2 linked regions of the Methanotorris igneus Kol 5 genome follow. The protein of the gene in region 2 binds, or shares a complex with, the protein of the main gene of each other region. Links are inferred from orthologs where the notes say so. Each region holds a gene or a part of one and is shown on either strand. Other genes may lie near its edges. The genes, in order: METIG_RS00370 and METIG_RS04170.

What was found.
Region 1: the proteins of METIG_RS04170 (region 2) and METIG_RS00370 are in contact, whole or in part, in a crystal structure (PDB 2ZBK), measured with the Saccharolobus shibatae proteins. The link is inferred for Methanotorris igneus Kol 5 from one-to-one orthologs. Residues at the interface, in WP_218258439.1 of Saccharolobus shibatae: Phe25, Leu26, Val29, Glu30, Gln31, Leu32, Lys34, Gly35, Glu36, Pro37, Phe70, Leu71, Asp72, Leu73, Ala76, Lys77, Met80, Val83, Leu84, Ala86, Ser87, Tyr90, Asp91, His110, Ser111, Leu114, Lys115, Ser116, Glu126; in WP_218266310.1 of Saccharolobus shibatae: Glu463, Lys467, Leu469, Tyr471, Leu472, Lys473, Tyr474, Ile475, Pro476, Glu477, Val478, Arg480, Ser481, Leu482, Thr484, Phe485, Leu486, Ser488, Glu503, Lys507, Leu508, Lys511, Ile518, Glu519.

Annotation. Positions count from the first base shown.
Region 1 is NC_015562.1:80,479-91,650, forward strand. What follows is about bases 3,869-6,745. They hold METIG_RS00370 (DNA topoisomerase VI subunit B), read right to left. Parts: upstream 6,354-6,745; coding sequence 4,383-6,353; downstream 3,869-4,382. Other genes in these bases: rsmA (16S rRNA (adenine(1518)-N(6)/adenine(1519)-N(6))-dimethyltransferase RsmA), read right to left, coding at 3,869-4,253; METIG_RS00375 (ABC transporter substrate-binding protein), read right to left, coding at 6,530-6,745. Outside these bases: METIG_RS00350 (ABC transporter substrate-binding protein), read left to right, coding at 1-760; METIG_RS00355 (deoxyhypusine synthase), read left to right, coding at 1,069-2,082; METIG_RS00360 (M42 family metallopeptidase), read right to left, coding at 2,306-3,358; more of rsmA, read right to left, coding at 3,459-3,868; more of METIG_RS00375, read right to left, coding at 6,746-7,693; METIG_RS00380 (geranylgeranyl reductase family protein), read right to left, coding at 7,893-9,044; METIG_RS00385 (cobalt-precorrin-7 (C(5))-methyltransferase), read left to right, coding at 9,146-9,775; fluoride efflux transporter CrcB, read left to right, coding at 9,772-10,143; METIG_RS00395 (DUF190 domain-containing protein), read left to right, coding at 10,422-10,736; METIG_RS00400 (ammonium transporter), read left to right, coding at 11,058-11,172.
Region 2 is NC_015562.1:853,383-864,453, forward strand. The notes cover bases 6,917-9,692. They hold METIG_RS04170 (DNA topoisomerase IV subunit A), read right to left. Parts: upstream 8,966-9,692; coding sequence 7,868-8,965; downstream 6,917-7,867. Other genes in these bases: METIG_RS09110 (hypothetical protein), read right to left, coding at 6,917-7,333; METIG_RS04165 (translation initiation factor IF-2 subunit beta), read right to left, coding at 7,406-7,825; ftsZ (cell division protein FtsZ), read left to right, coding at 9,300-9,692. In the rest of the region: METIG_RS04130 (DHH family phosphoesterase), read right to left, coding at 1-1,090; METIG_RS04135 (RNA ligase partner protein), read left to right, coding at 1,359-2,036; METIG_RS04140 (DUF356 domain-containing protein), read left to right, coding at 2,223-2,609; METIG_RS04145 (hypothetical protein), read left to right, coding at 2,648-3,181; ileS (isoleucine--tRNA ligase), read left to right, coding at 3,186-6,290; METIG_RS04155 (hypothetical protein), read right to left, coding at 6,326-6,628; more of METIG_RS09110, read right to left, coding at 6,650-6,916; more of ftsZ, read left to right, coding at 9,693-10,379; METIG_RS04180 (protein translocase SEC61 complex subunit gamma), read left to right, coding at 10,507-10,725; METIG_RS04185 (transcription elongation factor Spt5), read left to right, coding at 10,860-11,071. UniProt on the Methanocaldococcus jannaschii protein: Relaxes both positive and negative superturns and exhibits a strong decatenase activity.

The sequences.
Region 1 (11,172 bases), 780 kb from region 2 along the record:
TAGTGCTTTGCAGGGAGAAGGTTCAGCAGTTGTAATAAGGAAGGATATTCCAGCAAATAATTGGGAAGAGTTCATAAACTGGATAAAAGAACAACACGCAAATGGAAAGCAAGTTAAAATAGGTTACCCATTACCTATTTCAATACAGTACGTTATGATAAAAAAAGCCCTTGAAGCAGAAGGTATAACATACACTGAAGATCCAAATAACAAAGAAGCTATGGTTTTATTAATAAACTGTAAAGGACAAAAATCCATGCCACAAATGCTTTCCCAAAAAGAACTCGATGCGGTAATTGCATGGGAACCAACGCCAGAAGTTTTAAAAACAGAAGGCATAGGAAAACCTATAGTTTATAGCAAAGACTTACCACCAAAAGGAATGTGGAAAGACCACCCATGTTGTGTAATTGCTGCATCAGAAGATGCTTTAAATAACAAGAGAGATGCTGTAAAGGCGTTCTTAAAACTCATAGTATTGGCAACAAAAGAAATTAATGAAAACAAAGAATTGGTTATAAAAGATAGTGCAGAATGGCTTGGAGTTGATGAGAAAGTTGAAGAAGAATCAATACCAAACATGAAATTTGACACAAACCCAGAACCATTGAAAGAAGGAACATACTTATTCGTTGATGTAATGAACAAACAAGGAGCAATGGATGGAAAACTTAAAGGTGTAAGTAACAAGAGTGAAATTGATAATATCTTGTTTGACTTCAGCATTTACAACGAGATAATGAAAGAGTTAAATGAATAATTTCTCTTCTTTTATTTTTCTTTGTTTTTCTTTCTTTTTTATAAAATGGGGTTTAAGTTTAGTCAATTTATTCTATTTTTTTCGAATTAACAGCAAGTTATTTATAGTTGTGTGTTAAAAATGGCAAGTAAATTCTTTTAAATTTAAGATTAAATTTTTCTCTGCTTAGAATTTTTATGCCAATACATTGCATTATAAAATTTTACTTTTAATTAACAATAATTCTACACACCATATTCTAAGAACTTATAGCAATTTACAACAACATTGAAATTTTTTAAATGTTCACAAATTTTTGAGGTGTTATTATGGATCCAAAGGATATTGTATTAAAGAAGAGTGATACAGAAGGATTGAAAGAGATTCCTATTGAAGGGCCGTGGTTGGATGATGAGATAAGTTTAGAGGATGCAGTTAAAAATTACTATGAAAAAATTGGATTCCAGGCAACACACTTAGGAAAAGCCATTAAAATCTGGAAAAAAATTGAAGAAAAAAGAAAAAACGGAGACATAACGGTATTCTTTGGATACACATCAAACATTGTTTCATCAGGGCTTAGGGAGATTATTGCATACTTAGCAAAGCATAAAAAGATAGATGTGATTGTTACAACAGCAGGAGGAATTGAGGAAGATTTTATAAAATGCTTAAAACCATTTATATTAGGAGATTGGAATGTGAATGGTAAATTTTTGAGAGAGAAGGGAATTAATAGAATAGGAAATATTTTTGTTCCAAACGATAGATATATTGAATTTGAAACATATATGACAGAATTTTTCGACAGAATTTTAGAAATGGAGAAGAAAGAGCAGAGAGTTATAACCGCAAGCGAATTTTGTTATGAATTAGGTAAGTTTATGGATGAGAAATTAGGCAGAGAAAAAGAAAAATCCATCTTATATTGGGCATATAAAAACAACATCCCAATATTCTGCCCAGCAATAACTGATGGTTCAATAGGAGATATGCTCTACTTCTACAAAAAAAGCAAAAAGGATGAAACATTAAAGATAGATGTAGCAAATGATATTGTTAAGTTAAATGACATTGCAATAAATGCAAAAGAAACAGCATGCATTGTTTTAGGCGGTTCTTTACCAAAACACAGCATTATAAATGCCAATTTATTTAGAGAGGGAACAGATTACGCCATATACATAACAACAGCAGTGCCATGGGATGGCTCTTTAAGTGGGGCCCCACCTGAAGAAGGAGTTTCATGGGGAAAAATTGGAGCTAAGGCAGATTACGTGGAGATTTGGGCTGATGCCACACTTGTATTCCCAATTTTGGTTTATTGTGTAATGAAAGGTTAAAAAATATAAAAATTATAGTTTCGGACAAAAATATTTGGAATATTAGGCATCATTAAAATTTTTTAAAAGTCAAGTTGTATCAATAGATACAAAAAGAAAAATATAAATGGATTAAAAACTTCAAATACTAACACACTTTTACTAAGTTTTATTTTAATGATTTTGGCAATGAGAATCTTATAACTTTAATTTTAAAAACTTAATAAAAACTATAAAAATCCATTTAGAAGTATTTGTCTAAATCTTTTATGCATGAAACAACTAATTCAACAGTTTTTTCCACATCTCTCTTATCGATAACTTCAACTGGTGTGTGGATGTATCTTGCTGGGATAGAAATTACTCCAGTTGGGATACCATCCCTTGTTAAATGGATTGCTGTAGCGTCTGTTGTTCCACCTTCACCGACTTCATATTGAACTGGAATATCATATTTTTTGGAGATATCTCTTATCATGTCCAATACCTTTGGATGAGTGATCAATCCTCTCCCTGCTGCATCAACTATCCCCACAACAGGCCCTTTTCCTAATTCAACTGGTGCATCTTCCATCTTTATTCCCGGATGGTCTCCACAGATGGTAACATCCAACGCCAAAGCAACATCTGGATTTATTCCAAAGGCAGATGTCCTTGCCCCTTTTAAACCAACTTCTTCCTGGACTGTTCCTACTGCATAAACTTGGCAGTTCAAGTCCTCATCTTTAATTCTCCTCATAACTTCCAATAAAACTGCACATCCTACCCTATCATCAAATGCTTTGCATGTAAATCTGTTTTTCCCTAACTCATTGAATTCTGACTTGAATGTAACCCATGTTCCTATCTCAACACCCATTTCAATTGCCTCTTCCCTACTCTCTGCCCCAATGTCAATAAACATATCCTCATATTTAATAAGTTTGTTTCTCTCGCTTTCTTTCATTTTGTGTGGTGGTTTTGAACCTAAAACCCCAATAATATCTCCCTTATTTCCATGAACAATGACCTTTTGGTTTAGGATCATCTGGTCATTTATGCCCCCAATTTTTGTGAACTTCAAGAATCCTTTTTCATCAATGTATTTAACCATTAACCCAATCTCATCCATGTGTGCAGCAAGCATTATCTTTGGCCCTTTATCTCCCTTTCTCGCAATTAAATTCCCAAATTTGTCCACGTAGATTTCATCAACCATTGGCTCAAGCTCTTTTTTCATTAACTCTCTGACTCTATGTTCTCTTCCAGAAATTCCTTTTTCCTCTGCAAGCTTTTTTAAATATTCAACTACCCTCATCATATCACCACTTTTTATTGTTTGTTAATTTTTATTTAAAAATTAATTTAAAAATTAAATTTAAACTTTGCCAAAAATTTTAATTCATCGAGAACTGTGGTCATTTATAACGCAAATGATTGTACAATAGATTACTTAGATTGCCAATCTCTTTTGGGCTCAATTTAAAAACTCTTTCATCAACATTAAAGTCAATATTTTCTAAGATTTCTTTTATTTTTTCCCTCTCAACGCCCAATTCATGGCATGAATTTATCAACGCTCTCCTAACTGTTTTATTCTTATGCTGGAACAAAGCCCTTAAAACATTCTCAAAAAATTCCTCATCTTCAACTTTAAATAATGGCTCTCTCTTAACTATTTTCACTATTGCAGAATTTACCTTTGGCCTTGGAGAGAAAGCAGAAGGTGGAACTTTGCATATAAATTCAATATCTGCCTTGTATTGAACAGCAACACTTAATCTTCCGTAATCCTTTGTTCCTTCTTTTGCTACCATTCTTTTAGCAAACTCATACTGATACATCAAAACAGCAACATCAAAATCAGTTTTTAATAATTTGAATGTTATAGGAGAGGATATTTGGTAAGGCAGATTAGCAACAACCTTATTAAACCCTAATTCATCAAAATTAACTTTTAACGCATCTCCCCAAATGACATCAACATTGTCATACTCTCTCGTTATTTTTTCCGCGTATGGTCTTAATTTTTCATCTATTTCAATAACATATACTTTTTTGGCATTTTTAGCAAGTTCTTCTGTTAAAATCCCTCTGCCCAACCCAATTTCTAAAACTACATCATCTTTAGTTAAATTTGCAGCATCCACGGCCTTTTTAACGAAATTCTTGTCTATTAAAAAACACTGTCCTAATTTCTTAGATGGTTTTATAGTAATCCCCCATTTTTTATTTATTTTTGAAAATCTACAAAAAACAAAATAAAATTAAGTTAAATGAGTTTAATATAAGTTTAGTATTAAGTTAAGTAAGTTAGCAATTAGCAATAAGTGTGTTAATTATTATTTCAAGAGCTGCACGACCTTTTCCTCTATGTCCTCTACTGGTTTGCCTACTATGTTCGCTAATGCTTCTGCAAATATCTTTGCATATTTCATTACATATTTTCTCTTTTTCTCTTCTTCTTGCTCTCTTCTTATTCTTGATAGGTGGTGTTCAAGTTCCCTCGCACAAATCATCAATGCTTGCCTTATCTCGTTGAATATCTCTTCATTTTCATTTTCACTGCAGGCAACTGCCTGTTTTCCAGCAGAAGTGTATGGGACGTGTGTAGAGATTAAGTTGACAAACACTGTTATTGGCACATCTTCCCCTCTAAGTCCATACCTCTTCCAATTAATGCTTTTAACTGCCTTAGTTAATCCACATCCACCAGCATCAAATAATAGAGGAACGTGGTTTGCAAATCTCATAATTTCCATTTTTTTACCTTCATCAGATTGCCTTCCAGCATCCCCACCATACGCTATCGCTACTTCAACAGCGAAAGGAATTCCTCCCTTGTAGGTTTTTGGGTTCCTTGTTATTGCCTTAACAAAGTCAGGATTTAGTAAAGATTTGAGAGACTTTTCAATATTCTCTGCCCCTATAGGTCTTAAACCACTTGTTGAAGGTGCTATAAAGTCCATATCTTGGAGACATCTTACAATAATCTCTGCATCTTCCCAAGTTAATTCCTTGGGATTCTTTGATAATATATTTTTAATTTCTCCTTTAAATCTCTCCAATTCTTCGTCAGAGACCATGCCTTTTTCTTTCAATGCCTTTACGAACTCTTCTGGTGATTTTGTTATGTGCTTCAATCTCTTTCTAAATTCTTCCATAGTGGATGCAGATAGGAAATTCTTCTCTGCATAATCTATGAAGTTTTCTGGTTTCTTCTTAAAGTGGTGTTTTATCTCCTTTATCTTTTCTTCATCAAATTTGTCAAATAAATATTCCATTATCATATACTTTAAAATAAACCTTTTAAGTTCATCCAAACTTTCTGGGAGGAAGTTTATAACATCTTTTAATTGTTTTATCTCTTCTTCATCAATATATTCTTTGAACTTGCTAATGTAATCATCGATATTGACATTTAAATAACAATTTACCACAATGCTCCAAAATACACTATTTCTATAATTTTCCAATAATTTGTCCCTTAACATGTAATTTTCCAAATCTTTAATCCTTTTAGATGAAAATCTTGAGAGTTCTTGAACAAGCATACTTGAAACTTTTTTTGATGATGTCTTTCTTGATATGTAGAGGAGTTCATCAGGTGTTAAACCATATGGGTGTGGTTTCATCTCCTCTGGTCTTTTTGGGATTTCATGGGATACTCTATCAAATACTACAATATCCTCTGGGTCCTTCAAAGTTATCTTTGCATGCGGAGTTGCTAAACTAATTCTCCTCAAGTATTCATAAGGTCCATATTCTCCTCTATTGTAAGTAACCTCCTTAAATTCACCCTCAACCCTTGTTCCTCTCCAATTCCCTTTTCTTGTTTTGTGGGATACAACCTCCCCTTCATTTTTTTCAACACTCATCTTTATTTCCATTTCGTGAATTACTCCATCTCCAGTTGAGGTCGTAATTTTTAATGGCTTTCCTGTGGTCATTTGAGCAAACAACAAAACCCCTGCAGCCCCTATACCTTGCTGCCCTCTTGATTGGACAAGCCTATGCATCTTAGAACCAGCAAGCATCTTACCAAAGACCTTTGGAACAAACTCGGGTGGAATTCCAGGTCCATTATCTTCAACAATGACTTTGTAGTGGTCAGTTCCTAACTTCTCTATCTCTACTTTAACATCCGGTAAAATTTCTGCCTCTTCACATGCATCTAAGCTATTTGTTACCAATTCATGAACAATTGTGGTCATACTTCTTAATTTTCCACTATATCCAAGCATGTGCCTATTTTTCCTAAAAAATTCCGCTACTGAATGTTCTTTAAATTCTTCAAATAAGTTCTCTGCCATGTCATCACCATAAACATTGAGTTATGAAAATTACAAAAAATAAAACAAAAATCAAATCAATTAAAATAAACATAATCATAATTAACATAAATAATTAATGGTTTAATACATAAAATAGTTAACTATCAAAAAATATAATTTAAAAAAATTAAAAAATAGAAAATAGATTAGAAAGATTATTCATTCCATGTTATTTGTCCTTCGCTCCACTTACCTACAACTTTAATATCATATTCTCCATCGACTTTTACAACCTTCCAAATTTCATAATCTTGTGGGACATCTCCATTTTCATCAAATGTCTTTTTACCACTTGCTCCAATGTAGTCTTTACTTACCTCATACAATGCCTTTTTAATTGCCTCTCCATCATAACTTTCTGCTTTCGCAACAGCCAATATTGCCAATTTTGTAGCATCGTATGTAGTGTCACAGAACAATCCTGGCTCAAAGCCAAACTTAGCTTTGTATGCCTCTGCGAATTTCTTGTATGTTTCTGTGTCTTTTGGTGAGTATGGTCTTGTTCCAATCATACCAACCATGTATTCAGCAACTTCTGGGTCTTTAAACATTGCCTTATCAGCAATACCTTCTGATGATAACCACTGTGCTTTTATTCCTGCAATTCTTGCATCTTTTAATAATTTTGTTGCTGATTCAACATAACCTACTAAGATTACTGCATCTGGGTTGTATTCTTTTATTTGTTGAATTTCTGCTTTGTAATCTGCTGCATTAGGATTGTATGGTATTGTTTTTGCTTCTCCTTTAAAGTTTTTCTCTATTTCTTCTGCCATACCTAAACCATAGTCGTTGTTAATTGCTAATATTACAATCTTTTTGAATCCTAAATTGGTTGCCAAATCTGCCAATGCTCTACCCTGCAATGCATCGCTACCAACGGTTCTAAATATGAAGTTATTTGGATCTACTTCTTTTGAGCTTATTTTTGCTAAAGTTGCTGATGGTGAGATTACAACAACCTTCTTAGCGTTTGCAAGGTTTGCAATTGCCAATGTTTCTGATGATGTCATTGGACCAACAATAATTTTAACTCCTTCAAGGTTTACCAAATCATTGAATGCCTTAACAGCAGCATCTGGCTGGGTTTGGCTATCTCTTTCTATTAAAATTACCTTAATCTTTTTTCCATCAATTTCTTTTCCATCAAGTTCATCTTTTGCAAGTTCAGCAGCTTTTAACATTTTTTCTCCAATTGGTCCCAAATCTCCAGTTTGGTCTAAAATAACACCAACTTTTACTTCTTTCTCTGCTCCTCCTGCTTCTTTATTTTGGTCTACGCATCCGCAGAGTATTGTTGCTATTGCTAATAACCCCACTACAAAAAATGCTATCTTTTTAATGCTCTCACCCCCTAAATATTAAATAACTAAAATGTGGGATTATATAAATATATCGAAAATGTTTCTTTTTAGGAACAAAACTTGACACAAAATGAATGAAAAAATAAAAATATTTGGCAAAACTGAAAGTTTTGCCGTATGTCTTTTGGCAAAACCCAATGGGTTTTGTCGTATATTACCTGAACTTTAAGAAACCTTTGAAATAGTTTTCAAAAACATATCTTACAACATCAGAGGGCTTATCCATATCTCCATATTCGTTAATATACTCCACCAAACCACTATTTTTTATAAAGTTTAGGAGTTTGTCTATTTGGTTGTTGCTCATTTTTAAAAATATCTTCCTAATTTTTAAGCCTCTATCTATTTCTCTTCCAATTTCTTTTTTCCAAAGTTTTTCATAATTTTTTAGATAATTTAAATCGTAGTCGTTTGATAGATACTCATCAACAATCTTCCCACAAATCTTTGCACATTTTGCTCCGTAATATAGGCCTCCCCCTGTTAGTGGTTTAACCTGCCCAGCGGCATCCCCAACCAAAAGAACATTATTTTTTACTGTCTTTGAATAACCTATAGGTAAAGTACCCACTGAAAATTCTGTAATAGTTGCATTTTTGAGTATTTCCTTTGCTGTTGGATGGTTATTTATGAAATCCAATAATTTTTTGTAACAATTGCCTTTATCACACAATCCCACTCTAACCCTATCTTTTCCCATTGGAATAATCCAAATAAAAAACTCCTTACTATAATCTTTGTCAATAAACACATGGACAAAATCATCATCAACATTCACATTAACCATTTCAAACTGACAACTTGATAAAATCTCCCTATTTTTATTATTAACCAACCCAACTGATTTTCCTATGGTGGATTTTGCCCCATCAGCTCCGATGATGACTTTTGGTGATATCTCAAACTCTTCTCCCATATGGTTTAGGATTAATTTATACTTATTTTCCTCAATTTTTATTCTTCCATATGTTTTTAACAAAAAATCAACACGTTTCGATGCCCTTATTGCAATATCTTTGTCCATAACTTTTCTTTCAAAAACATAAGCTCTTATTTCTTCATTTCCAATATTTACGGTTGTGTTCTTTGCATGTATATATGCCCCCCTAATTTTATTTACACAACCTTTTGGATTTCCTAATTCCTCAACCCCTTTTTTACTTATCAACCCCGCACACTGCAAAGGAACCCCTATACTCTGATGCTCCTCAACGATAAGGACGTTGTGGTTTTTTATACTTTCCCCTGTTATGCATCCAATGGGGCCTCCTCCAACAATAACAACATCGTATTTTTCCAAATCCATAATATCCTCCAAAGGTTTATTTATCTAAAAAACTCAAAAATAAATTTAAAAATCTATCTAACCTTTTTTACTTTAATTAATATAAAAATAGTGGTGATTTTATGATATATATTGTTGGTATTGGCCCAGGAGATAAGAGGTATTTAACATTAATGGCTATTGAAATTGTAAAAAATTCGGATATGGTTGTTGGAAGTAAGAGGGCTTTGGAATTATTTGATATTGAAGAAGATAAAAAATGCTATCTAACAAAAAATTTGAGGGAAGAACTCAAGGAAATAATAAACTCTACAAAAAACAAAAACATCAACATCGCCATTTTATCTACTGGCGACCCATGTTTTAGTGGGTTGTTAAAGACGATATTGAGTTTAGGAGTTAGGAAGGAGGATATCGAAGTAATATCTGGAATCTCATCCATCCAAATTGCAGCGGCAAAATTAAAAATATCTTGGGAGGATTATGAGATAATAACACTCCACGGGAAAGAAGAGAATAGAAAGAAGTTGCTAAATTTAATAAAAAACAATCAAAAAGTTATTTTTTTACCAAACAATTTAAAAGAAGACATAGAATATCTAATAAATAACGGTGTAAATCCAGAGAAAGAGATGACTGTTTGTGAAAATTTAACCTATGAGAATGAAAGAATAGTTAGAGATTCTCTAAAAAATTTGTTAAAAATGGATTTTTCCTATTTATGTGTTTGTGTTTTGGAGGGAGATGAATGAGGGAATTATTGCTAATTGGCATTGGTGGGTTTATTGGAGCAATATTGAGGTATGTTATAGGAGGTATTGTACCAGTTAAATTTGGATTACCGACGGGAACACTAACTGTAAATTTGATAGGAAGTTTTATTCTTGGATTTTTTATGTATTCGTCCCTATTTTATATATCAAGCGATGCAAAGTTCTTTATCGCTACGGGGTTTTGCGGGGCATTGACAACATTCTCAACATTCTCCTATGAAACATTTACATTGATAGAGGAAGGGTTATTAGTCAAGGCAATAGCAAATATCCTAATAAATGTTTTGGGATGTTTATTTATGGTGTATGTTGGAAGAACATTCTCATTAATGGTATTTAATGGGTGATTTAGATGATAAAGGCAAAGTTATTGAGGATTAATCTGAAACTTTTAAAAAGTTGAATGAAAAACCTTTCAGTTTTCATAGCCCAAACCTTACGGTTTGGTTTCATCAAAACAGGATGCACTGACTTGAAACCTTTAAAAAAGGTTTCATCCAAATCGGATGCACTACCTCGCTACGCTCGGTAGTGCCTCTTAGCTTTTTATAAGAAACTTTTAAAAAGTTCATCAAAGGGATGCATTGCTTTACTTCGTTCGGCAATGCCTCATAGGGGTGATTAGATGATAAAAGCAAAATTGTTGAGAATTTATTTGAGGGAAAATGATAGGCATGGAGATGAACCTCTATACAAATACATCATCAGAATCTTAAAAGAAAACAACATCTCTGGTGCAACAGTGTTCAAAGGCATGTGTGGTTATGGAGTTAGGGGAATTTCAAGGGTCGATATTTTGCGACTATCTATGAACTTGCCTGTTGTGATTGAATGTGTTGATAAGGAGGAGAATATATCAAAAGTTCTACCAAAAATTATTGATGTTGTTGGAGATAACGGACTTGTATATGTTATGGATGTGGAGGTTTATAAAAAATAGAAATTATAGTTGTTTGCCAATTTTATACGGCAAAACTTTGTTTTGCCATTTATTTTTTAAAAGAACAACAAATCAACCACAAAATTCCAAATAAAGGTTAATTATCCCTTATAATTTAATGGAGATTTCGTTCATTAGTAAGGCAAAATGTTTTGAATCTTAAAAATTTTTTATAATTTTTTAATGATTGTGTATAATTATGGCACTAAATTACACATATTCATAATCTTTATATACAATAAAACAAATTATAGGAAATCGGAAACAATCTTCCGATAGCCGGATACCTTGTATGAAAAATACCAACAAGGGTGGTAGTTTATGGCAACTGCAGACTTGTTTCAAAATGCAGCAGATATAAACTCAATTGTGCAGGCTTTAACAGCAATGGCTAATGCAAGTGATGTGTTCTTCCTTGTTGTCATGGGAGTCCTTG
Region 2 (11,071 bases):
TATTTAGAACTGCTTTTGCAAGAACTTCCATTGTTTCTGTATCCATATCAGGATTCTCAATCATCTGCAAGGTCTTTGCATCAATTAGTCCTTGCAAATAACCCGCAGCGTCAAAGTCCTTTTTTGTCACTTTTCTTTTAAAGTAGTTTGTGTCTGATGCTATTGCATAAAATAACGCCGTTGCTAAATCCCTGCTTGGGGATATGTCAAGTTCCCTCAAATATTCTGTTAAAATTGTTGCTGTAGCCCCAACATCTGACTGAACATCCATATATCTTGCAGTTAAATCACCATTTTCGTGATGATCTATAACAATATCAATTTCTTTTGTTTCCGGGTCAAATGGCAGATTTTTTGAACTTGATGTATCAACCACTGCTATAGCACAATACTTACTTAAGTCAACGTCCCTAATGTGTTTCATTTTTATACCAAGTAAGTTTATCATTGCCTTATTTTCATCAAACCCTATATTTCCTCCATATGCAATATCTGCCTCAACATCCCATTTTGAAGCTATAGTTTTCAATGCCATCGCACTTGCCATAGCATCTGGGTCGGGATTATTATGTGTGACTATTAAGAGAGGTGCTATATCTTTCTCCTTATTACCTTCTTTTTCACCATTATTTGATCCAAGACATTCTCTCTTAGCTTTAATTAATATATTTTTCAGGTCAAACAACTTCCTCTTTAATTTTGATTTTTCAATTTCTTTTATAACCTCTCTTGCTGCACTCTCTAATGGGTAAATAATTCTATCAATTGGCAACTCATCATACAAGTCAGGATATTTTGGAATCCCCCTTACAATTTTGTGGGCTTTTGGATTCAATTCACAAACCAATTCTGCTATTTTCCTATTGATTTCTGGATTATTCGTTAAGATAACTATAGTATCTGCTAACTCAATCCCTGCTTTCTTAAGAACCTCTACATCCGTTGCATCTCCAACAATATATTTAAAATCAACCTGCTCAACTGAATCAAAAACTGTCTCTTTATTATCAACCACTACAACAGTATCGATAGTTTTGGCATGATTTACGACCCTACGCCCAAAAGAACCATATCCTATAATTAGTATCATACTTTACCTCCAATAAGGTAGGTTGTAAAATAACTTTTGTTTTAAATGTTAGTTATTAGTTGACACATTAATTAGTATTATAATTATCATAATTATTAAATTCAAGTATGACTTATTTAAACATAGCCACACAATTGAATTATAACAATAGGTATTGTTTTATTTAATTTTTGTCTTCATGTTATTTTATATTTTTTACTGTTCATCAACAACTTTCCAAAATCTTTATATGTTCACAAAACAACATTTAAGATTAAAAGTGGCTTAGGTGGATATATTGCCAAGAAAACAGAGATTTTGTTTAGATACAACGGCACTTACCGACACCTCAGTAAGAGAGGCGTTGGGAGTAAAGACAATCACCGAAAGCACAAATAAAATTCTTGATTTAATCGCTAAGGCAAGGATGAAATTAGATATCTCATGCCATATCCCATATCCGTCTGTATATAATGAATTAATCGGATTTTTAGAAAGAGAAAATTGTCCAAAGGATATAATAGTTAAAGTAGACACATGGTTAGTGAAAAAAACCCCAAACCGATACGAGATAAAGATACCTTCGGAAATATTCTATGAGTATATCAAAGATTTGAGGGAGAGAATAAACAAGGGTATGAGAATTAGCGAAAATGCAATGTATGAGACAGCACTACAAACCTACAACTTATCCCAATCAAAGGAACTAAACAGAGAAGAAGTAATTAATCAAGTTCTATCAAAAACAATAAATAGTTTCAGAAATAAATATAGAAGTGCATTGAGAGTAGGAACCTTAGATAGTGCTCCTGATTTAGATGTTCTTTTATTAGCAAAGGAGCTTGATGCTGCTGTTGTGGCAAGTGATGAGGGCGTTGAAAAATGGGCTCAAAGATTAGGGTTGAGATTCGTTAAAGCAAGGGATTTCCCGTTTATGCTTGAGGAATATTTAAGCCATGTCAAATAACTTATATAGTCGTTTGCGTTATAAATGAATACAATCTTCAATTAAAATTAAATATTTAAATTATGCTTTATTTTAGATTCTGCATAAATTATTATCATTTTTAGAATGGGTTGAATATGGAAAAGAATTTCACAAACTATAATACATCCAAATGTAATAAAAACCAAAGAAACACGGTGAAATATTATGGTATTGTTGTTGATAAGAGGAGATAATTATGAAAAAATAAAAAATGCCTTAGCAGATGTCGATAGACATGCTGAATTAACCATTATTGGAAAACCAAGAATTATATTGCCAGAAGCAGCTGATGAGATATTAAAACACATTTTGGGAGAGATTAAAAAACCTTGTAAAAAAGCATGTCTTGCAAAAATTGAAGAAAGTGCTCCAAAGGCTATTGATAGAATAAGAAAAATTCATCCACCAGCACATATTGTTGTCCTCAGTGAAAGATATGAAATGTACGAAGATTTACTTAGAGACTTTCCAAGAATGCCTGTCTTAAAAGGTTATTATAAAAGCAAAAAAGACAGCAAAAAAATAAAGAAAAATAAACACAAAAACACATAACAATCTTCATTTTTATAACTAATCGGGGAGGGGGGATTATGTTATCTTTTGAAGATTATCCTTCAATAGAAGAAATTAAGAAAGAGAAAGAAATTCTACATCAAGAAGGTATTAAAAAAATAGAATACCTAAAAAAGATTAGAGCTGATTTAGATAAATTACGTAGTCAATATGATGATGAAATTTTAAATAATCAACTGTCAATAAAGATAAAAAAATTGGAAGATGAACTTGCCAACACTATTGCAAATCTTGCAAAAATAGATACTGCATTAAAGATATTAGATGCCACTGAGTATATATTGGAAAATAATATATTTGGAGATAAGTGGGGTATTATAACATCAAAAATTAAGTTCGAAGAATTAATGGATATTATTGTTGATGAGAACTTCGATTTAGCCCGTATATACAAAAAGTTATATGATTTGGCAGGGATAAATGACAAAAAAATTTTGAAAAAAATTGAAAATCTCAATCAAGAATTACTCGATGAACCCAAAGAGGAACATTTAGAAAAAAATGATTCAATAGTAGATAGGACAAAAAATATAAAAAAATTTTTGAGGTGAGGAAATGAAACAAGTGAAGAGTGTAAATTTTAGAGAATTAGACAAAAAAATCAAGAAATTTTGGGAAGAAAATAAAATATACGAAAAAGTAAAAAAGATGAACGAACATGGGCCAGAATATTACTTTGTTGATGGTCCTCCATACTGTTCAGGAGCAATACACTTAGGAACTGCATGGAACAAGATAATTAAAGATACTGTATTGAGATTTAAGAGGATGCAAGGATACAATGTTTTAGACAAAGCAGGATGGGACATGCACGGATTACCAATAGAAGTTAAGGTTGAGAATGAGTTTGGAATAAAAAACAAAAAAGAGATAGAAACAAAAATTGGAACAGAAAACTTCATTGAAAAATGTAAAGAATTCGCTTTGAAACACAAAGAAATAATGGAAGGGCAATTTAAAAACTTGGGAGTTTGGTTGGATTGGGAAAACGCATACATGCCAATAACAAAAGAATATATGGAGATTGGATGGTGGACATTAAAAAAGGCACATGAAAAAGGTTTATTAACAAAGGACTTGAGAGTTGGATATTGGTGTCCAAGATGTGAGACATCATTGGCAGAGCATGAGGTTAGAGGGGAATATAAGGAAGTTTCCGACCCGTCCGTGTATGTTAAATTCAAAGTTAAGGATAAAGAGAATGAATACATTGTCATTTGGACAACAACACCATGGACATTACCTTCAAACTTAGCAGTTGCTGTGCATCCAGAGTATGACTATGCATATGTTGAGGTTGAATTTGAAGATAGAAAGGAGACATGGATTATTGCAGAGAAGTTAGTTGAGGACGTAATGAAAAAAGCAAAGAAACAAAACAACATAAAATCCTACAAGATAATAAAGACAGTTAAAGGTAAGGATTTAGAAGGAATAAAATACATCCACCCATTGTTGGAGGAGAACGAAAGGCAAAAAGAATTTGCTGAATTGAAAAATGCCCACACCATCATCTTAGGAGAGCATGTTACATTAGAGGGAGGAACTGGGCTTGTCCATACCGCTCCAGGACATGGGGAAGAGGACTTTGAAGTTGGGAAAAAGTATGGGTTGCCAATATATTCACCAATAGACGATGAAGGTAAATATGTTGAAGGAAAATGGAAAGGAATCTTTGTTAAAGATGCAGACAATGATATAATTGAAACACTCAAAAATAAAGGGCTCTTAGTATTTGCAGGAAAGATAAAACACAGCTACCCACACTGTTGGAGATGTAAAACCCCATTATTGTTTAGGGCTACAGAACAGTGGTATCTCTCAATTTCAAAAATTAAAGATGATATTATTAAGCACGCTAAAACCGTTGACTGGGTTCCAAAGTGGGTTGAGACAAGGTATATAAATGGAGTTAAATTCGTTGGAGATTGGAACATATCAAGGCAAAGATATTGGGGAATCCCAATCCCAGTTTGGGTTTGTGAGAAGTGTGGGAATTATGTTGTTATAGGTAGTGTTGAGGAGTTAAAAGAGAGAATGATTAATGACGTTGAGTTGGATGACTTGCATAAACCAACAGTAGATAAAGTTATATTAAGATGTGAATGTGGAGGAGAGATGAAGAGAATTCCAGATGTCTTAGATGTGTGGTTTGACTCTGGATTGGCTCCTTACGCATCAATTGGAGCAAAAGAACTTAAAAAAGCGGACTTCATCACAGAGGGGCATGACCAAGTTACAAAGTGGTTCTATTCACAACATGCATTAAGTGCAGTTGTATTTGGAGATGTTCCTTACAAAAAATGTCTCATGCATGGGTTTACCTTAGATGAGAAAGGAGACAAGATGAGTAAAAGCTTAGGAAATATAGTTAATCCAGATGATGTTGTTGAAAAATATGGGGCAGATTTGTTGAGGTTCTACTTACTCAGTGCAAATAAGGTTTGGGAAGATTTAAGGTTTGTCTGGGATGAGATGGATGATGTAAGGAGTATGTTCAACACATTGTGGAACTCCTATGCATTCGCTGTAAATTACATGGTGTTGGATGACTTTAAGCCAAATGATGAGTATATGAAGTATTTGAGAGATGAAGACAGATGGATTATAAGCAAAATAAATTCAGTCGTGAAGGACTGCATAGAAGCATTAGAAATTCCTCACCTCCACACATACACATGGAAAATAAAAGACTTCATTTTGAATGATTTGAGTAGATGGTATATAAGGTTGATTAGAGACAGAACATGGAAAGAGAAAAACGATACTGATAAATTGGCAGCATATCAAACACTATACTATGTGTTAATGAAATTAATAACAATCATGGCTCCAGTTGCTCCGCACATAAGCGAGGAGATTTACCAAAACTTGAAAACAGAGGACATGCCAGAGAGCATATTCATGAACAGAATTACTGTTGATGAAAAGTTTATTGATAAGAAATTAGAGGAAGAAATGGAAATTGTTAGGGACATAGTTGATGCTATATTGAGAGGAAGAGATAAAGCAAAATACACATTGAGATATCCAATAAAGAAAATAACTATAACTGGAGACATTGAGGAAACAGTTAAAAAATACGCCCACATAATAAAAGAGCAAGGAAACGTAAAAGAAATTGAAATTGGAGAGTTTGAGGGCAACTTAATTGTCAAGCCAAACTACAGAGAGTTGGGTAAAGCATATAGAAGTGATGTTCCAAAGGTCGTAGCAATCATCAACAAATTCGACCCAAGAGAGTTGAGAGAAAAACTTAAGGATGGAGAGATTGAAGTTGATGGCTACATCATAAAACCAGAATACGTTGAGTTTAGAATGGAGATTCCAGAAAACATTATTGGAATGGAATTCTCAAAAGGAAACGTCTTCATAGACATTGAAATGAGCCCAGAGTTAATAAGGGAAGGGTTGATGAGGGAAGTTATAAGAAGAATCCAGGCAATGAGGAAAGATATGGACTTAGATATTGAGGAGAAGATAAAAGTAAAAATGGAAGGAATTGAATTTAGTGAAGAAATGCTAAAAGAAATTGAGAAGGAAGTTAGGGGGAAATTTGTTGAAGAGATAAAGGCAGATTATGAACAAGAATGGGAAATAAAAACACCAAACGGAGAGAAATACAAAGTTAAAATTAGCATTGAAAGAATCGAAAAATAAATAATTCCAACCTCCTATTTTTTGACCTATCAAAGTTAAATCCCCAAAAAGTAGGAGATTAAATTTCTATAAGCCATAATCATCGCTTCCAGCACAGATATACCATTATTCTTTGCATAAGAATAAATTAACCAATCAAAGGGTTCAATAAAAGCAGCAACCCCAATAAATGTCAAAGATAACAAGAGCATGGCTATTAAAATAAATTTATTCTTTCTATTTTTTTGATTTATTATTGGCAAGATATGATTTGCAGATTCAATACCAAGCACTATAGCCAATGCAAACCCAGCAAACTCAAAAACCCCATGTGGAACTATTGCAACTATATCACTCAACTGTATATTAACCCGTTCTGGTTATCCGCTACTTTTAAAACATACGAAACTGTCGTAGCGGATAACCTTCCAGCCTCCCATCTTCATTGGCTGGCTTTCGGGGGGAACGGAAACTCCCCACATCTTCAAGGCTCTCAACAGTCTCCATTCGGGCTTAAGACCCCACATATCGGAGACTGTACTGTCATAAATAATTAATATTTCATGATATATAAAAATTACGCTACTCGAAAATACACAAACTTTGCGCTTGTTGCTATCTATGAAACAGCCCACGAACCCAGTTATTGGATTTATAACTACAATTAAATAAAACAGCAGCAATGTCCTTAAATATTCTTTAAAATTACTCAAATCCTTCGAAATTTCTTTTTTATACAAATGAGATACTAAAACAAATGCAGAAACTATAATTAAGCATGCTGATGCATTGTTTATAAAATAAGATAGCACTATAGAATAATAACTAACACCCATCTTAGAAGAAACTGCAGATGAAACTACATGAAATTTAGCAGTTCCAACTTCACTCACAACCTCTACTGGCTCGTATAATATATTGCTTATCAACTTCCCAATAGATAGCGAAAATAAAAAACCTACCCAACACATTACATACGTTACTATAAATTTTAACTTGGTGTTTAACTCTAAAAACCTCTCAAATAAATTTTCTATAAATTCTATTCTTATTCCAAAACCCAAAATCTCCCCCTTCATTTAAAATTTGTAATTGCAAAAATGAAAATTAAAAAATTTCAAAAAAGTAGAGAGGTTTTATATCAATTTTATAGGTCTTATAGCACCACAAGCCATACATTTGAGCATATGTATTCTTCCTTCTTTGATGATTTTTGTATCTGGTTTTCCACACTCATGGCACAAAACATATTCCTTCAAGAAATCTTGGATTTTTGAGTTTACTAAATAACCACTAAATCTACCCTGCAAAACTAACCTTGTTCCTTCAAGATCTCCAGCAGTACCAAGTTCTTTCATAATATACTTTGCAAAGTAGTTTACATCCCTATCGATTAATTTAGCAATTTCTTTGAAGTTTCTGATTATTGTCCTACTACCTTCAACAAAGACCTCTGCTTCAGGAATCTCAAACCTCGCATCTTTAAATACATCTTCTGGAAGTTGTTCCCTTGCCCTCTTCAATAATGCCTCGTAATCATAATAATCAATACTCATCCTATCACCTCAAAATGAAATTGTTCCTCTTAATATATAAATTTAAGGTAGCCACGTCTTTTCATCCTTTATTTTCTCAGGTAAATACGTATCAACAACATATTTTAAACCATATTTTGCAAGAGACTGCTGTTCTGCCCTTACCTTCATATCTAACATTTGCTTTAATGCTTTTTGCCATTCAGGGAAGGATTTTACAAAGTCATCATTCTTTAACCCATCCTTTATCCTCTTAATATCCTGTTCCTTCAATGGGTGCGTTGGTAGGTCATAATCAATAATATCTTGAGGAGTTACACCAATCAACCTTGCAGAAGGAACTGCAAGTTTATCTGCCAAGTGCACTGCCTTACCACTACCAACCTTCAATGTCCTGTAAATATTCAAATACCCGTAAGGGTCACCGTCGGTAAATACTAAAACTGGGATATCATGTTCCTCATTCAATCTCTTTATAAATCTCCTTGTTGCCCTTGCTGGAACCCCCTTCAATGAAACTAAGATACAATTGTGTTTATCCCAAAACTTCTCGGCATTCAACCTTGCGAACATACCCGCAGTTTCTATTGCCAATATAAAGTCAGCATTTGTCTCAAATTCCAACCTTGTTACGTCATTAGGTATGTTGTATGCTCCAGTTCCTAATTTTGTACAATCCACTTTAATCTCTTCCCCTTCTGGGGTTCTATCAATTATTTTTAATGGTCCAACGACTGCCGAACCATCCTCTTCTGGAATAAATCCAAGATCCTCTCTTAGCACATCCAATGCCGCCTCTAAATCCTCAATAACGTTATTTGATGGTTGTTGGTCATCAAATCTTGCCTCTCCCCAATTTTTGGAAACATAATATGCTTCCCTAAGTGTTGAGAAGTCATTTGAATCTAAGAGTTGCTTTGAAAATTCTAACATCTTCACTGTTTGAGCAAAGATTTTTGCCTGATTCACAGTTAAGGTCCTTTCTTTTTCTTTACCCATCAACATGAAAGTTCCTGTTTCAGAGTCAAATCTCGCGTTGGTTAAACTTCTGATGGGTAGTTTGATCTTTGGTCTCTTACCTTTTAAAAGATCCTCATACATTTTATTTGCCAACTCTAAAATCTTTTTTCTTGCTATTTCTCTTGATTTTGAAATTACCATTATTTCACCACAATAAAAATTTTAAATGAGATAAATTAAAACCAATAAATTTTTATATTAAAATCTCTTCTTAATTAATTATTATATTGTATATTGATTGATACAACCCTATCACTTAAATTAATATAAATTGAAAAATTCTTTTCTCTGTTTTATTTAGGTGGTTTAATAAATTTACCTAAATAACCTCATAAAAAATATAAAAGCAAATAATAAATATATTCTCACTAAAATTATAACTTAATATTTATATTAATTTTTATCGGCATAACACATACCAAAATACATACATAACAACCTACTATAAATCTACAATTACAATGGAGGTTGGATCTTGAAATTCTTAAAAAATATTATTGAAAATGATGATTTCTCATATGAGAACGAGCCATTATCTGATGTAGATAAAGAATTATTGGAATTATTGGAACAAGCAAAGGCCAGAATAACAGTAGTAGGTTGTGGAGGGGCTGGAAACAATACAATAAATAGATTAACCTCTGAAGGTATTGAAGGGGCAAAAACTGTTGCTATTAACACTGATGCTCAACAATTATTAAAAACAAAGGCAGATAAAAAAATATTGATTGGTAGAAATTTAACAAGAGGGCTTGGTGCTGGTGGAAATCCAAAAATAGGTGAAGAATCAGCAAAAGAAAACGCAGAAGACATAAAGAACGAATTACAAGGGGCAGACATGGTGTTTATAACTTGTGGATTAGGCGGAGGAACGGGAACCGGTTCTGCCCCAGTTGTTGCAGAGATATCTAAGAAATTAGGGGCATTAACAGTTGCAATAGTAACACTACCATTCTCAATGGAAGGACAAATAAGGATGCAAAATGCGTTAGAAGGGTTAAATAAATTAAAAAATGTAGCGGATACAATAGTTGTCATTCCAAACGACAAATTGTTGGAAATAGTGCCAAACATCCCATTAAAAACAGCATTCAAAGTAGCTGATGAAGTCCTTATAAACTCTGTTAGAGGATTAGTTGAACTCATCACAAAAGATGGTCTCATAAACGTTGACTTCGCTGATGTCAGGGCAGTTATGAGTAATGGTGGAATGGCAATGATTGGTATTGGTGAGAGTGACAGCGAGAAGAGAGCAAAAGAAGCTGTTATGAATGCATTGAACTGTCCATTGCTTGATGTTGAAATCGATGGAGCTACAGGAGCATTAATACATGTTATAGGCCCAGAGGACTTAACATTAGATGAAGCAAAAGAGGTTGTAGGAACAGTATCAGAGAGATTAGATCCAAAAGCAACTATTATTTGGGGAGCAACAATAGACGAAAACTTAGAAAACACCATTCAAGTTTTATTGGTTGTAACTGGTGCAAAACCTAAGAGTGAATTTGGATTAAAACAAACCAAGAAGAGTTTAATAGATATACCAAAAATTTAATGCAAAATAACATCACAACATAATATAATAAAAAAATAATAAAAAAATACAATAAAAATTTATAACAAAAAACACATAACATGCATACGTCAGTTCTTTATGGTTTTTAAATAATCCGGTGGTAAAAATGGAAAAAACCAAAAACCTCGATATGAAAATTGAAGAACTAAAAAATTTTCTCTTGCAATGTAAAAGGGTTTTAATGGTCACAAGAAAACCTACAAAAGAAGAGTTCATAAACATCTCAAAGGTTACTGGATTAGGTATTTGCATTCTTGGAATAATTGGCTTTGTAATCCATGTTCCGATAGTTTATTTAAAAGGTTTAATTAAGCCTGTAAAATAATTTCAGATAATTCAGAAATTAATAAATACTAAAAACGCTATACAATAAACAATCCTATTATTCTTTTTTATGAACTTTTTGAATTTTTATGAATTTTTTGTTGTTGTGTTTTTAAAACTTTATCTGGTGAAACTATGATTTTTGCAGTAAGAACTACTGCTGGACAAGAAAAGAACGTAGCAGAGATGTTGGCATCAAAGGCAGAGAGGGAAAACTTAGACGTTTATTCCATCCTTGCAACAGAAAATCTAAAAGGTTACATATTAGTCGAGGCAGAGAATAGAGGAGTCGTTGAGGAATTGGTTAGAGGAGCATTTAAAGTAAAGGGTATCGTGCCAGGAACCAC